One region of the Paenibacillus sp. FSL R7-0026 genome, then DNA from elsewhere that is predicted to be linked to it. Evidence: predicted binding sites of a transcription regulator. Region 1 holds the regulator's gene; each other region holds the start of a gene.
The links. Region 1 encodes NrdR, which represses ribonucleotide reductase genes. Its sites were predicted from a motif close to AACACNATATATNGTGTT; they were not measured.

Region 1 (4,577 bases):
GTTTCTGTCACTCGGCATGAAGGTTGGCCTTCGATTCTCAGCTCTGCGCTGGATGCGAAGACTGTCTGTATTGCCAGCGCTATTGTTAATGATTATGGGAATAATGAAGTTGTTATGAGGTGAAACGATGAATATAGGCTTAACCGGCGGGATCGCGACAGGCAAAAGCAGTGTTTCCGCCTATCTCGCCAGTAAGGGAGCGTTGCTCATCGATGCAGACGTTATTGCCCGGGAAGTTATGATGCCCGGGCATCCCGTGTTGGCCGCCGCTGTTAAGCGGTTTGGACAAGCCATACTGAACGAAGATGGAACACTGGATCGGAAAAAGCTTGGGAGTATTGTTTTTCAACAACCAGAGGAACGAAAGGCACTGGAGGCTATTACACATCCGGCGATCCGAAGAGAGATGCGCGAACGGGCTGCTGCATACGAATTGCAACATCCGGATAAACTTGTGGTGTCTGATATTCCTTTGCTCTATGAATCAGGTCTGGAGGACGGTTTCGAGGAAGTCATGGTTGTATATGTCCCGAAATCGGTGCAACGAGATCGCTTGATGAGTCGGGATGGAATGACTGCAGCACAGGCTGAGGCTCGAATGGATGTACAGATGGATATTGAGCGCAAAAAACAGCTGGCAGACATTGTCATCGATAACAGCGGCTTATGGCCTGCGACGGAGCAGCAAATTGACTCATATCTACAGCGTAAGGGTTTGTTATGAAAATATTGCGTAAGAAACGTGTACTGCTGTTGATGTTTGTGTCCTTTGTACTGGTGTTATTTCTGAATACAAACTGGATGGCATGGTTCTATCCGATTCATTATAAGGAAGAGATCCGTGCCCAATCTCAGAGCTATGAGGTTGATCCGTTTCTGATTGCTTCCATTATCAAGGTGGAGACTAATTTTAAGACAAGCAAGGAATCCAAACGAGGAGCCATTGGGCTCATGCAACTGATGCCAGACACGGCCAACTGGATACTGGAACAAGCCAAAATTCCCGACACTTCGCTGGAGGAATTAAAGCACGAGCCTGAACGCAATATTCAGTTAGGTACATGGTATCTGCGGAATCTGTCCGATCAATTCGATGGCAATGAAGCAGTTATGATCGCTGCCTATAATGCGGGTCCAGGCAAAGTGAACAGTTGGCTTAGAGATGGTGTATGGGATGGCTCGTTCGATACGGTGAAAGATATTCCGTTTGGTGAAACGCGTCACTATGTACAAAGAGTCATTTACTATTATAATCAGTATGTAAAGATCTATAATACGTTCTAAGTATATAAGTAGAAGCACAGAGCAGGCCGGTTATTCACCGGCCGCTCCATGCTCCTCTGTGTAGCGTATTACGATGCAGATATTATTGGTATTGACCTGCCAATTGCTGTTCTGCAATTGTTACCAGACGCTTCGTGATGTATCCACCGATCGAACCGTTCTCGTAAGAAGTCATGTTACCTTGGTATCCGTCTTGTGGGATGCTGATTCCGAGTTCTTGAGCAACTTCATATTTCATTTGCTCGAGTGCTGCGGAAGCTTTAGTTACCACCAGGTTGTTGGAGTTACCGTTGCTTTGTGCCATTGCTGTTCACCTCCTCGTGAGTTGGTAAAAGTATTATGTCTCGGCAATACATTTTTCATTACAAAATCAGTACAGGGAATATGTGGTAAAAAGTAAAACGTGGGAAGTGATCTGTTTTGAAGTGTCCTTATTGCGGTTATATGGGTACCAAAGTGCTTGATTCGCGTCCGGCCAACGAAGCAAAATCCATTCGTCGTCGCCGTGAGTGTGAGCAGTGTGCCCGAAGATTTACAACGTTTGAGATGATTGAAGAGACTCCACTGATTGTTATTAAGAAAGATGGCAGCCGGGAAGAGTTCAGCCGGGATAAGATTCTCCGCGGGCTTATTCGTGCCTGTGAGAAACGTCCAGTCTCCGTAGAGACCCTGGAGATGATGGTATCTGAAGTGGAGAAATCTCTGCGTAATACAGCTGATGCTGAAGTAGAGAGTCGCCAGATTGGTGAGCTGTTGATGGAACAGTTGTTTCCGGTCGATGAAGTGGCGTATGTCCGTTTTGCGTCGGTATACCGCCAGTTCAAAGATATCAATATGTTCATGAAAGAACTGAAATCCCTGTTGTCCAAAGACAATCTGGAGGATTAGTGAAGTGGGGAAAGGGAGAAGAGCAGTCTGGAGTTCCAGTCCGTGTGTACCAGAGAAATCGGTTGTTCTTCTCCAATCACTTTGGATCTTAAAAAGTGATTGACAGCTAAAGCTGGATTTTATATGATATAGGAGTCGCCTGTGGAACGTAGCAGTGTTGGACAAGTTATCTATTTCATATCCTGGGGCCTTAGCTCAGCTGGGAGAGCGCATCAATTGCATGCACTACCAGGAAAAAAGATCATAGAAAAGACAGTCACAAGGAAATACCCTCACGTTCAGCGAAGAAATAACATCTAACTTTACTTGTGTAATTAAATCGATCACGCAATTTCCCTATAATAGATACAGCTCTATCGACTTAATGTCGGTGGAGCTTTTTTTGTGTTCGCATAAATCCCTTTTTTGTTCCCCTTCTCAAATGAAAGAAGGTCTGATATATTTATTTCACAGCCAAGGACGACATACATAGAATCCAATAAGAGAAAGGATGCTTAGGTTCATGACAGAAATTTGGCAGGGTTGGACGTTTACTACCGATCATCCAGAAAGTAAAGACGGAGTTCCTGTCCTTGTGTCACCAAGTGGACGTACCTACAAACCTGATGATATAGAACCTCCGCGTTATTCTCAGGCAGAGCTTGCCAAAGCTTTGGGCGTGTCTACGGCAGCTATACGGGATCGTATACGGAGGGGAACAGTTCCCGAATATGACGGACATACATCATCTGGACGCGGCTACTGGTTCGTAAGTACAATCAAACATTTATTAGGATCGGTGATGAGATGAAAAAAATCATTTTGGCTATTGTCGTATTTGCTTCAATTTTTGCTATGGTGTATTTCAATTTAGAGCCTGGGGATGATCCACAACCTCCTATTAACGAAAACGCCCCTGTAGTTACAGGTGAAGTTATTGAGTTGATTTTCCCTGCTGATCGATATCCAGAGACAGCAGAACACATCCAGAACGCCATAGAGAGCGGTCATCCATCAACATGCACCATTGACCGTAATGGAGCAGATGACAACCGCAAAGAATCCCTGAGAGGCATCGATACGAAGAAGGGTAAGGATCGCGATGAATGGCCCATGGCAATGTGTGCAGAAGGTGGAGAAGGTGCAGATATCGAATACATAAGTCCATCAGACAATCGTGGTGCCGGTAGCTGGGTAGGAAACCAGTTAGAGGGATATCCGGACGGTACATTAGTAGAGTTTATATTTGAATAGAGGGGCGAGTTTAAATGCTTATATTTTCAGGTTGGGATATAGTAGCAGCAATTATTGCATGTATAGGGTTGATTGTCTCACTTAAAAAGAGAGAATATATTAGCGCTGGTGGATTCGCAGTATGCGCAACAACTTTTTTGATTATTATAATTTCATCGCCAGAATCTTATTTCTAAACGAAATGTACAAACAGAAAAGCTAAACGATAATCCATAACTTACCGCCTCAATCCTTCGTAGCAAAACGCTATAATTGGGTTGAGGTGTTTTTATGTTTATTAGCCCTATGTTATTAGAGACGGCACCAGGACCATTCAGCCACTCCGATTACCTTTTTGAACCTAAGGTTGATGGACACCGGTTGATATATTCGCAACAATCCGGCAATGTCCGGTTATATACACGTCACAACAATGATTGTACCCAGCAGTACCCTGAATTACTGCTGCCCTTTGACTTTGACATCATCTTGGACGGGGAGGTTGCTTGCACCGATCCACTTACAGGGTTGAACGACTTTGAGGCAGTCATGAGCCGGTTCAGCACTCGGCAGCACTCAAAGGTTCAGCAGCTCACCAAGACATTGCCAGCCACTTTCGCCATATTTGATATCTTGCAGTACAAAGGACAGGATATCCGTAAGCTACCTCTTGTAGAGCGAAAGGCGATTCTGCAAGGGTTACAACTGCCATCTAATAGCTTTGGAGTGGTGCCGCATATTGAAGGCGCAGGAGAAGCCCTATACGCCCAGATAGAGGCAATGGGCATGGAGGGTGTAGTTGGCAAGCGCAAAGACAGCCAGTACGTCAGCAGGCGGTCTAGAGACTGGCAGAAGGTCATCAACTGGTCACATGCCGATGTATTCATCACAGGATACAAAAAGGCTGAGTTTGGATGGCTTGCTGCTGTTCCAGATCCGACAGGCAAGATGCGTCCCGTAGGGATCATTGAGCATGGCCCAAGTCCAAAACATAAGCAAGCATTCCGTGGTGTATGCCAGCAGCTCGTTACTGGTGAGGATAAGTACAACGTTTACCTGGAACCAAGGATACAAGCCAGGGTCAAAATGCGTAATTGGACCAAATCAGGCTTGCTACGTATCCCTGTGTTTGATCAATTTATTGTGTGATTATATATTGTAAAGACAATACAGGAGGTGCTTTGTATGTGTGG
Region 2 (4,577 bases), 4.4 Mb from region 1:
GTGCACTGGATACATTGTTTTGGCGCAGAATCCAGGCCAGGGCCAGTTGCCCAACCTTCAGATCCAGCTTGTCCGCCACTTCAATCAGTTGACGAACTTTCCCGATACGATCCGCATTGATCTTACCTTCGTCCCATCCTAGCTTGGCAGCACGGCTATTCTCTGGGATATCGGAAACGGACGTATATTTCCCAGTCAATAGACCTTGAGCAAGCGGGGAATATACGACTTGTCCGATGCCTTTACGCTCGCCGAGCGGGATAATTTCATTTTCGATATAACGGTCAAACATGTTGTACACCGGCTGATTGACCACGATACGATCCAGAAGCAGACGATCTGCTGTACCCAACGCAGCTTCCATCTGAGCCGCTGTCCACTGGCTGACACCTACATATAACACCTTGCCTTGGCGTACCAGATCATCGAGCGCGCGGAGTGTTTCTTCAATTGGTGTTTCGGTATGATAACGATGGCAGTAATAGATATCCACATATTCAACGCCCAGGCGCTTCAAGCTGGCTTCACATTGCTCCTTGATATGTTTGCGAGACAACCCCTGATCATTCGGACCATCACCCATTTTGCCAAATACTTTGGTTGCAAGTACATAAGAGTCACGGGAATATGCTTTGAGCGTCTGCCCCAGCAATTCTTCTGCTGCACCCCGTTCGTATACATTGGCAGTATCAAAAAAGTTAATGCCTTCATCAAATGCAGTTTCAATTGATTTCACCGCATTCTCACGTTCCACATACCCTCCGTACGTCAGCCAGCTTCCCAGGCTGATCTCGCTCACTTTCAGTCCGCTTCCACCTAATCTGCGATAATCCATTGATTGCATATCCTCCTCTGTTGGTTATAAAGATGAAGTTCACTTACTATTGTAACGTAACCAGCTCGGAATAAAAGGGCTTTGGCTCAGAAAATGGAAAATGAAAAGAAGCGCACCTATAACCGGTGCGCCGAATAAAGATTTATCTATGATCATGATTTAAGGCAAAGTAATACTCAATGCATTCAACAGATCAGCCTGTCTGACCGGCTTGGTCAGAACAGCATCAAATGCTTCTGCTTCATGCAATTCAATGTGCATCCCATAAGGAACAAGAACAATGACGGGCAGATTCTCCAGGCGCTGTTTCAGTTCATGTACAAAATCAACTGCGCCGCCTTCCAGTAATCCCATATCCACAACGGCTACATCCGGCATAAATCCTTCCTTGATCCAATCATGCGCTAATGTCAAACCCGAGGTCATGTGTACATCCATCTCCCACCTACGCATCAGGGAAGAGACACCTTGCAAAATGTCAGGGTCCTTGGCAAGCAACACCTTTTTCCCTTTTAACCGCTGCTGAACACTTGCGAGTTGAGGTAACTCCCAGTATCTGCGCAACGGAAGGGAGATGTTGAATTCCGTCTCATTTTCCTTCACACTGCTCACCTGAATACGGCCATGCATGAGAATGGCAAGATTCTGGCTTACAGCTAAACCCAGATTGCTTCCAATCAGTTTTTGGATATTCAAATTTTCATCTTGGCTGTTAAAGGTTTGTGTCTTCTTGTCCGATAACATCTGACCCGTGTACTTCACCTTGAGCTGAAGTGTACCGGTCTCCTCCAATTCTTCTCCGTTCACCACTGCTGTGATCAGAACGGAACCTTCACGCGTTGAATCGAGAGCATATTGAATGACGTGTGCAAGCAACTGTCCAATCTTGACTTCATCCCCAACAAACACTTGAGATACATTCAGTTCAAGATTTAATCCCAGCTCAATGTTCTTGCCCGTCGCAATCCCGGCATAGAGATACACGGTATTCTCAATGGTGCCTACCAGATCAAACGGATCATCATGTATAACCGTTTTACCTGCTTCATTAATGTTGAAATTCATCATATTATTCAGCAAGGAAAGTAGAATATTGCCGCTTGTCTCAATCATGTTCACATATTCGGACTGCTCCTTGGGCATATCTGGTGTGCGTATCAGATCTGTCAGTCCCAAAATACCGTTCAAGGGATTGCGAATCTCGTGACTCATTAGCTTCAACATCTGTGTTTTGGTCATGGCCTCAGATTCGGCACGTTCTTTCTCTGCCTGGAGTTGTTCTTGCATTTGTTCCGAATCACTCAATTTCAGCTCCTGAACATGCAATGTGCTTTCCAGATCGACAACATAGCCCAGAAATACAGCCATCGCCTTCAGTGTCTTCATATCGGTTTCGCTGATCACATAACCAGGATCATCCATCAGACAGATGGTGCCAAATGTTTCGCCCGATCTTCTCATAATAGGCACGCCCACGAAGAAGCGATTGCCAAGTCCGCTCGTAACGCCCATGGATCGTGTCATCGGATGTTCACATGTATCCGGGATCGTAAGCACGTTACCGTTGTCTCTTAATACCAGGCTGCAATATGAATCCGTAAATGGAAGTGCACTGCCTTTAACAACTAACTCTTCCGTACGATTAAAGGCCTCCAAAATGACATTGGTCACCCCGTCATTCGTGGCAACAAAGATGGTATTGACCTTCAATATACCGCTTAATACGTCTACGATATGGGCCGCAGCTTCCTTTATATCTTCATAGAAGCCTCTTGTAATGCCTTCTGCCGTCCCCATGATTCACCCCTCTTATCTTAGCTGCACTTTCAAATCTGTATTTCAGAATGTTTAATCACGTACAGGGGTCATCAAAAATCCGAATAGCTGTCACAATCTATACTTATATGATTAACACCGTAGAAGTATAAGAGAATCATACTCCCTGCCTATTGCCCATTTGCGGACAAAAGCAGGTCTTAAACGGATGGTTTAACGATCGCGAATTCATTGCAACTCGCCTTTTCAGCTTGATTAAAGTCCATCTTGTCCGACTTCGGATATTATACTTGCAGAATAACTAGAAATTATACGCTTCCGCTCAGACTTTGGGAACCTTTATCCGCAGCAATTAAAGGAAAGTCCATTTTGTTCAGTAAGCTGTGTGATCATTATCACACCCAAAAAACCACATATAGTTTATAAATGGATAAGACGAATCTACATATAGTATCTAACGTGAATTGAATGATAACCAAAATCAATTTAGGAGGAACCTTACATGAACATGCTTGAGTATGCCACCCCACCGGGATCCGATCTATTATCCGACCTGGGAAGACGAATTATTGGCGCAGAAGACGCCGATACGCTGAGGGAAAATGCGAATCTGAACGGGGATTCCTTCAGTGGTAAGATGAGCAGGCTCGGTTCGGAGACCGCCAAGTGGCATGCTCTGCGTCATGTGTTGCCGGAAGAGCTTGCCCAAGCTGTGGAGAATGGGGATCTGTATGTACACGATCTGGATCAGTATGCACTTGGAACGACCAACTGTATCTTTATCCCGTTTGACCGTCTCCTTGCTGCGGGTTTCAATACGGGCAACGGATCAGTTCGCACACCTCAGACGATCATGTCTGCCATGGCTCTGGTTGCGATCATCTTCCAATCCCAGCAGAACAGTCAATATGGCGGTGTATCGGCCAATAAGATTGACTGGGATTTGGCCCCTTATGTACAGAGATCGTTCCGCAAACATTACCGCAAAGGGCAACGCCTCTTTGGTGAGCATGCCCTGCTCGAGGATGAACAACTTCATTTGGACAGCATTGAAGCGAAGAATCAGTGCCCGCGCGCATATGCTTTCGCCTATGAAGAGACTGAATTGGAGACAGGACAAGCTGCTGAATCACTGATTCATAACCTGAATACAATGAGCAGCCGGGCAGGTGGTCAGATTCCATTCACTTCACTGAACTATGGATTATGTACTTCTGCGGAAGGACGGTTGGTATCACGCTCGTTGCTGGAAGCAACCATTCGTGGTCTGGGAAACGGTGAGACTCCCGTGTTCCCTCAACATATTTTCCAGTGCAAACAAGGGGTCAATCAGGCTCAAGAAGAGCCGAACTATGATTTGTTCCGGCTTGCAGTCACCTGTTCATCCCGGCGGATGTATCCTAACTTTGTCAATGTGGATGCCTCTTTCAATCTGCCTTACTATCATCCGGAAGATCCGGATACGATCATTGCAACTATGGGATGCCGCACACGTACACTGGCTGACCGGTTTGGTCGCAATCGTCAAAGTGGTAAAGGTAATCTATCCTTCAACACCATTAACCTCGTGAAGCTCGGCATCCGGTTTGGCATCTGCCAAGGTGCCAGAGCTGTCGCTGACCGGGCCGGATTCTATACTGCTTTGGAGTCGGTTATGCATAATGCCGCTTCCGGCCTGCTGCACCGCTACCGAATTCAGACAGCACAGCCTGCCAAGGCATCGGATTTCATGATGCGGGAGGGTGTATGGGAAGGTGGAGAACAGCTTGGCCCGAACGAGCCGGTTGCCGATCTATTAAAGCATGGAACCTTATCTCTTGGTTTTATCGGTCTCGCGGAATGTATGACAGCTCTCTATGGGCGCCATCATGGGCAGGACCCTCATGTACACCGGGAAGCGCTCAACATTATTCGGACCATGAGAGAGTTCTGTGATCGGATGAGCGAGCAGCATAACTTGAATATC
Region 3 (4,577 bases), 220 kb from region 1:
CGAAAATCTGCTGGAGTCTGCGACTGCCATACACCACTTCTTCACGCAATATTCGTCCTGGCCCCAGCTGTGGCAGCGATGGCGTAATACCGAAGTAACGGCCTAGAATAGTTTCTTTTGGTGGCTCGCCTTGAGGACTGCCGTTGGTTACGCCATTCGTTCCATCAGGAGGTGATGCTTGCGCAGCTTTGGCTTCTGCTGCCTCAATGGCCTGCTGATAACTGTCAGGATCAAATATAAATGTAAAGGACATCGTTTCAGCGGGGGCTCCGGTTCGTTCCACGAACCCCCAATAATAGGGGCGATTGGTCAACGCTTTGTCCGCCTCAGGTGAGAGTTTGACTGTAACATGGGCAGGGGAACGCTCCATAATCTGACAATCCAGTGCTTCCAGATAGGTGAGAACATAAGCCTGCACTTCATGGGGAGACATGGTCATGAGTTAGCTACCTCCTTTGCGAAGATCCAACAACCCGGATACGGCAGGCCCTTCATCTGAAACCTCACGTTGAATAGAGTTCAGCGATTGTCCAAGTGAATCCATTTTACGGCGAATATCTTCATCAGTTTGTGATTCCAGCATGATTTTGTACAAACTTTTCTCAATAGACTCCTTCTTCTCCAGCCGTTCCAGAATGACATCCAGCCCGCCGATCACCATCTCAAACATATTGATCTTCTCATGCAGCAGATTCAGAATATGTTCCTCAATCGTTCCAGTCGTGGATAAATTGAAGATGTTCACGTCATTTTGCTGTCCCAGCCGGTGTACCCGACCGATCCGCTGCTCTACCCGCATAGGGTTCCAAGGCAGATCAAAGTTGATCATATGATGGCAAAATTGCAAATTGATGCCCTCACCACCTGCTTCGGTTGCAATCATGGCCTGCACACGCCCGCGGAAGAGATCCATCATCCAGTCTTTTTTGCCTCGATTCATGCCACCCCGATAGGGTACAGCCGTAAGCCCATTGTTGCGGAAATAGTTTAGCAGATACTCCTGCGTGGCCCGGTATTCGGTGAAGATAATTACTTTTTCATTCATGTTCCGTACCAGCTCCATCGTTTTCTCCGCTTTGGTATTCTCCTTGATCGCTTTAATATGGGCAACGAGTTCCCAAATCTTGTCGCGAAGGGGAGAGTCCAGCGGAAGTTTCTTCGACAGATTAACCAGTGTCACGAATACCGCATCTCGACTGCTGCACACTTCACGCTGCAATGTAACAAGGGAGAGCATGCTGCTCAGGTTGCCGCCAGCTTCCTGGTACTGGTCTTTAACAAAGGAAGTCACGCCATCATAAAGCGCTTGTTCTTCGGGCGATAGTTGCAGATTCACGTTGGAGACGTTCCGTTTGGTAAATTGAACGGGGCCTTCGCCGCGGCGGTTACGAATCATGACTTTGGATAACTCGTTCTTAAGCTGTTCCTGATTTTTCGGAACCCGTTTATCTACAACAAAGTTGGCCGCAAAGTCACCCTGACGACCCAGTTGACCGGGTTTCAGCAGGTTGATCAGGTTGAACAATTCACTCATATCGTTCTGCACAGGTGTAGCTGTAAGCAGCAGACAATACTTTTTGCGCAATTTCAGCATGAATTGATAGTTGGTTGTTTTCTTGTTTTTGAGCTTATGGGCCTCGTCAATAATGATCATGTCGTAATCGGTATTCAGCAGCATATCTTTATGCGGGTCACGTTTGGCTGTATCCATGGAAGCAACAACCACTTCATTCTGCCAGGAATAGGCCTTTTTCTGGGCAATGGCAGGGATGCCAAATTTCGAATTTAACTCCCGTACCCATTGCAGCACAAGAGACGCTGGCACGAGAATGAGTACCTTGGATACGAGACCCCGAACCATATATTCTTTCAGAATGAGACCGGCTTCAATGGTTTTGCCAAGACCCACCTCATCGGCAAGAATGGCCCGGCCTGACATTTCAAATAATACTCTGCGTGCAGTGTCCATCTGGTGAGGGAGTGGGGTAAGGCCTTGTAGATGCTTGAGACATTGGATCTCGTCAAAATTGGGAATCAGGTTGGTCTCTTCGGCTTGAATGCCGAGTTGGAAGAGTCGGTAATCCCCCCAAGGACCTCCTTTATCCAGTCGTGATTCCAATTGATCAATCCAGCTTCGATCAAATTCCAAAGGTACGGGCAGCTCAGCTACTGGTTGATTCGTGTGGTGCGGGTTTTTCCGGTTCATGGTGCTTCCTCCCCTGCCATACGTGATGACGTTTTATTCGTAGGTAATAGTATGGACGAATGAGAGTCAGTTCATAACTATATAAGTTGAACTACAGTTTATTTGCACGAACACTACGATGACAGAACAACCTTCCAATCGCTGTTATCCCCAGATTTCTTTGATTCCCTTTTCTGGAGGGGAAAATCCGGGGATAAAGGCGAACGCTTCGCTTCTTCAGGTTTTTTCTGTCCTCTCCGTTGACGTGCAAATGATTAGTTTAACTTATATTGAACCCAGAAATTTAGTAAAGGCACATGTTTTTTCTGTCTCAAAAAATTCACTGATGTCGTATTCATGCGTTTGAGGGTGTGTGAAGAAGTTTGTTCGAGCAGGGGAGTCTATAAAAATAAGGTCTGTGATAAAAGTTATATGGATAATCAATATATGGTGTATTATACTGAATTCATATCACTATATGTGGTGTTTGATCATAATTTACTTTTATAGTGAAAATGGAGCTTTATACCGGGGAGGTTGAATGTAGCGATGAAATCGAACCAACGGTCGTACCAATTAGCAGGACTTAGCGAAAAAATATTTCTGGACCGATACGCCTGGAAGGACGCTGATTCGAATCATGCCAAGGTCGGAGATGTGGTATTGGTATTAACGAAGGATGATCCCAAGTTCCCGACCAAGGAAGTGGGCGAAATCATAGAACGTCAGGGTCAGCTTGTACAGGTAAGGACTCGAAGCGGAGAGATGATCGAGACAAATGTGGAGAAACTGACACTCAACATAGAAAAAACTCCGGAAGAGATGTGGAACCGTCTTGCCAAAGCAATGGCTTCTGTCGAATCCACAGCCGATCAGCGGGCAACGTGGGAGTCCAAGTTCCGCTCCGTGTTGGAAGATTGGAAGTTAGTACCCGGAGGCCGCATTGCTGCGGGTGCGGGGGCAAGCGACGAGTTAACACTCTTCAATTGTTATGTCATTCCGTCTCCGCAAGACAGTCGGGGTGGCATCATGAGAACTTTGACCGAGATGACGGAGATTATGGCACGTGGGGGAGGTGTTGGCATTAATTTGTCCTCTTTGCGTCCCCGCCGAGCGGTGGTGAAAGGTGTCAACGGATCATCCAGCGGTTCCGTATCGTGGGGCGGATTGTTCAGTTATACGACTGGACTGATTGAACAGGGCGGAAGCCGCCGGGGTGCGCTCATGCTGATGATGAATGACTGGCATCCAGATGTGCTTGATTTTATTACCGTGAAACAAACGATGGGGCAGGTGACCAATGCCAATCTGTCTGTATGTGTGAGCAACGCATTTATGGAGGCTGTCAAGCAGGACGGAGATTGGGAATTGGTTTTCCCCGATACAAACGATCCGGACTACGACACCGAGTGGAACGGGGATATGCAGCAATGGAAAGCCGCAGGTCATTCGGTGGTGCACTATCGTACACTGAAGGCTCGCGAAATCTGGCATACCATTATTGAATCAGCCTGGAAATCGGCAGAGCCTGGTGTGGTATTCATGGAGTACTATAACCAGATGTCCAACAGCTGGTACTTCAATCCGATCATCTGTACTAATCCGTGCGGGGAACAAGGCCTGCCTGGCTGGGGTGTATGTAATCTTTCTGCCATTAATCTGTCCAAATTCTACGATGAAACAAATCAGGATGTGGCTTGGGATGAACTGGCGGAAACCACTCGCATCTCGGCTAGATTTTTGGACAATGTCATCGATGCAACACCATATCATTTTGAGGAAAATAGACTGAATCAGCAGCGTGAACGCCGGGTTGGGCTTGGCACAATGGGATTAGCAGAGCTGATGATTAAGCTGCGTATACGATATGGCAGTCCTGAATCCCTTGAATTTCTGGATAAACTCTATGGATTCATGGCAAAGGAGGCCTACCTGGCATCGGCAGAGATTGCAGCAGAGAAGGGTGCTTTCCCAGCATTTGAAGCTGAACCGTACTTACAGAGTGGATTTATGAAAAACATGGTTGCGATGTACCCTGAAGTGGGGGAGGCCATTCGTAAAAAGGGCATTCGAAATGTCACACTGATCACACAAGCGCCAACGGGCAGTACAGGTACGATGGTGGGCACATCCACAGGTATTGAGCCGTATTTCGCCTTCAAGTATTTCCGTCAAAGCCGTCTAGGTTATGATGAACAGTTCGTACCGATTGCACAAGAATGGCTGGATGACCATCCTGGTGAAGCTTTACCAGACTATTATGTGACGGCGATGGATCTGTCGGCTGAGAATCACATACGGGTGCAGGCAACGATTCAGCAATGGGTGGATAGTTCGATCTCGAAGACGGCCAACTGTCCGGCTGATTTTACAGTGGAGGATACGGCTGAGC

Region 2: MKY44_RS26775 (anaerobic ribonucleoside triphosphate reductase) is a predicted target of NrdR. The motif match lies at 3,017-3,034, and genes of this name have one in related genera.
Region 3: MKY44_RS09000 (adenosylcobalamin-dependent ribonucleoside-diphosphate reductase) is a predicted target of NrdR. The motif match lies at 2,656-2,673, and genes of this name have one in related genera.

The regions. Positions count from the first base shown of each region.
Region 1 is NZ_JBBORG010000001.1:1,720,737-1,725,313, forward strand. It holds gene MKY44_RS07820 (manganese efflux pump) at 1-118, shown strand, start outside; gene coaE (dephospho-CoA kinase) at 128-724, shown strand; gene MKY44_RS07830 (lytic transglycosylase domain-containing protein) at 721-1,284, shown strand; gene MKY44_RS07835 (alpha/beta-type small acid-soluble spore protein) at 1,367-1,588, opposite strand; gene nrdR (transcriptional regulator NrdR) at 1,705-2,172, shown strand; gene MKY44_RS07845 (hypothetical protein) at 2,675-2,962, shown strand; gene MKY44_RS07850 (NucA/NucB deoxyribonuclease domain-containing protein) at 2,959-3,405, shown strand; gene MKY44_RS07855 (ATP-dependent DNA ligase) at 3,676-4,533, shown strand; gene MKY44_RS07860 (SOS response-associated peptidase) at 4,570-4,577, shown strand, end outside.
Region 2 is NZ_JBBORG010000001.1:6,108,887-6,113,463, forward strand. It holds gene MKY44_RS26765 (aldo/keto reductase family protein) at 1-835, opposite strand, end outside; gene MKY44_RS26770 (ATP-binding response regulator) at 995-2,632, opposite strand; gene MKY44_RS26775 (anaerobic ribonucleoside triphosphate reductase) at 3,114-4,577, shown strand, end outside.
Region 3 is NZ_JBBORG010000001.1:1,937,523-1,942,099, forward strand. It holds gene MKY44_RS08990 (YqhG family protein) at 1-439, opposite strand, end outside; gene MKY44_RS08995 (DEAD/DEAH box helicase) at 443-2,206, opposite strand; gene MKY44_RS09000 (adenosylcobalamin-dependent ribonucleoside-diphosphate reductase) at 2,735-4,577, shown strand, end outside.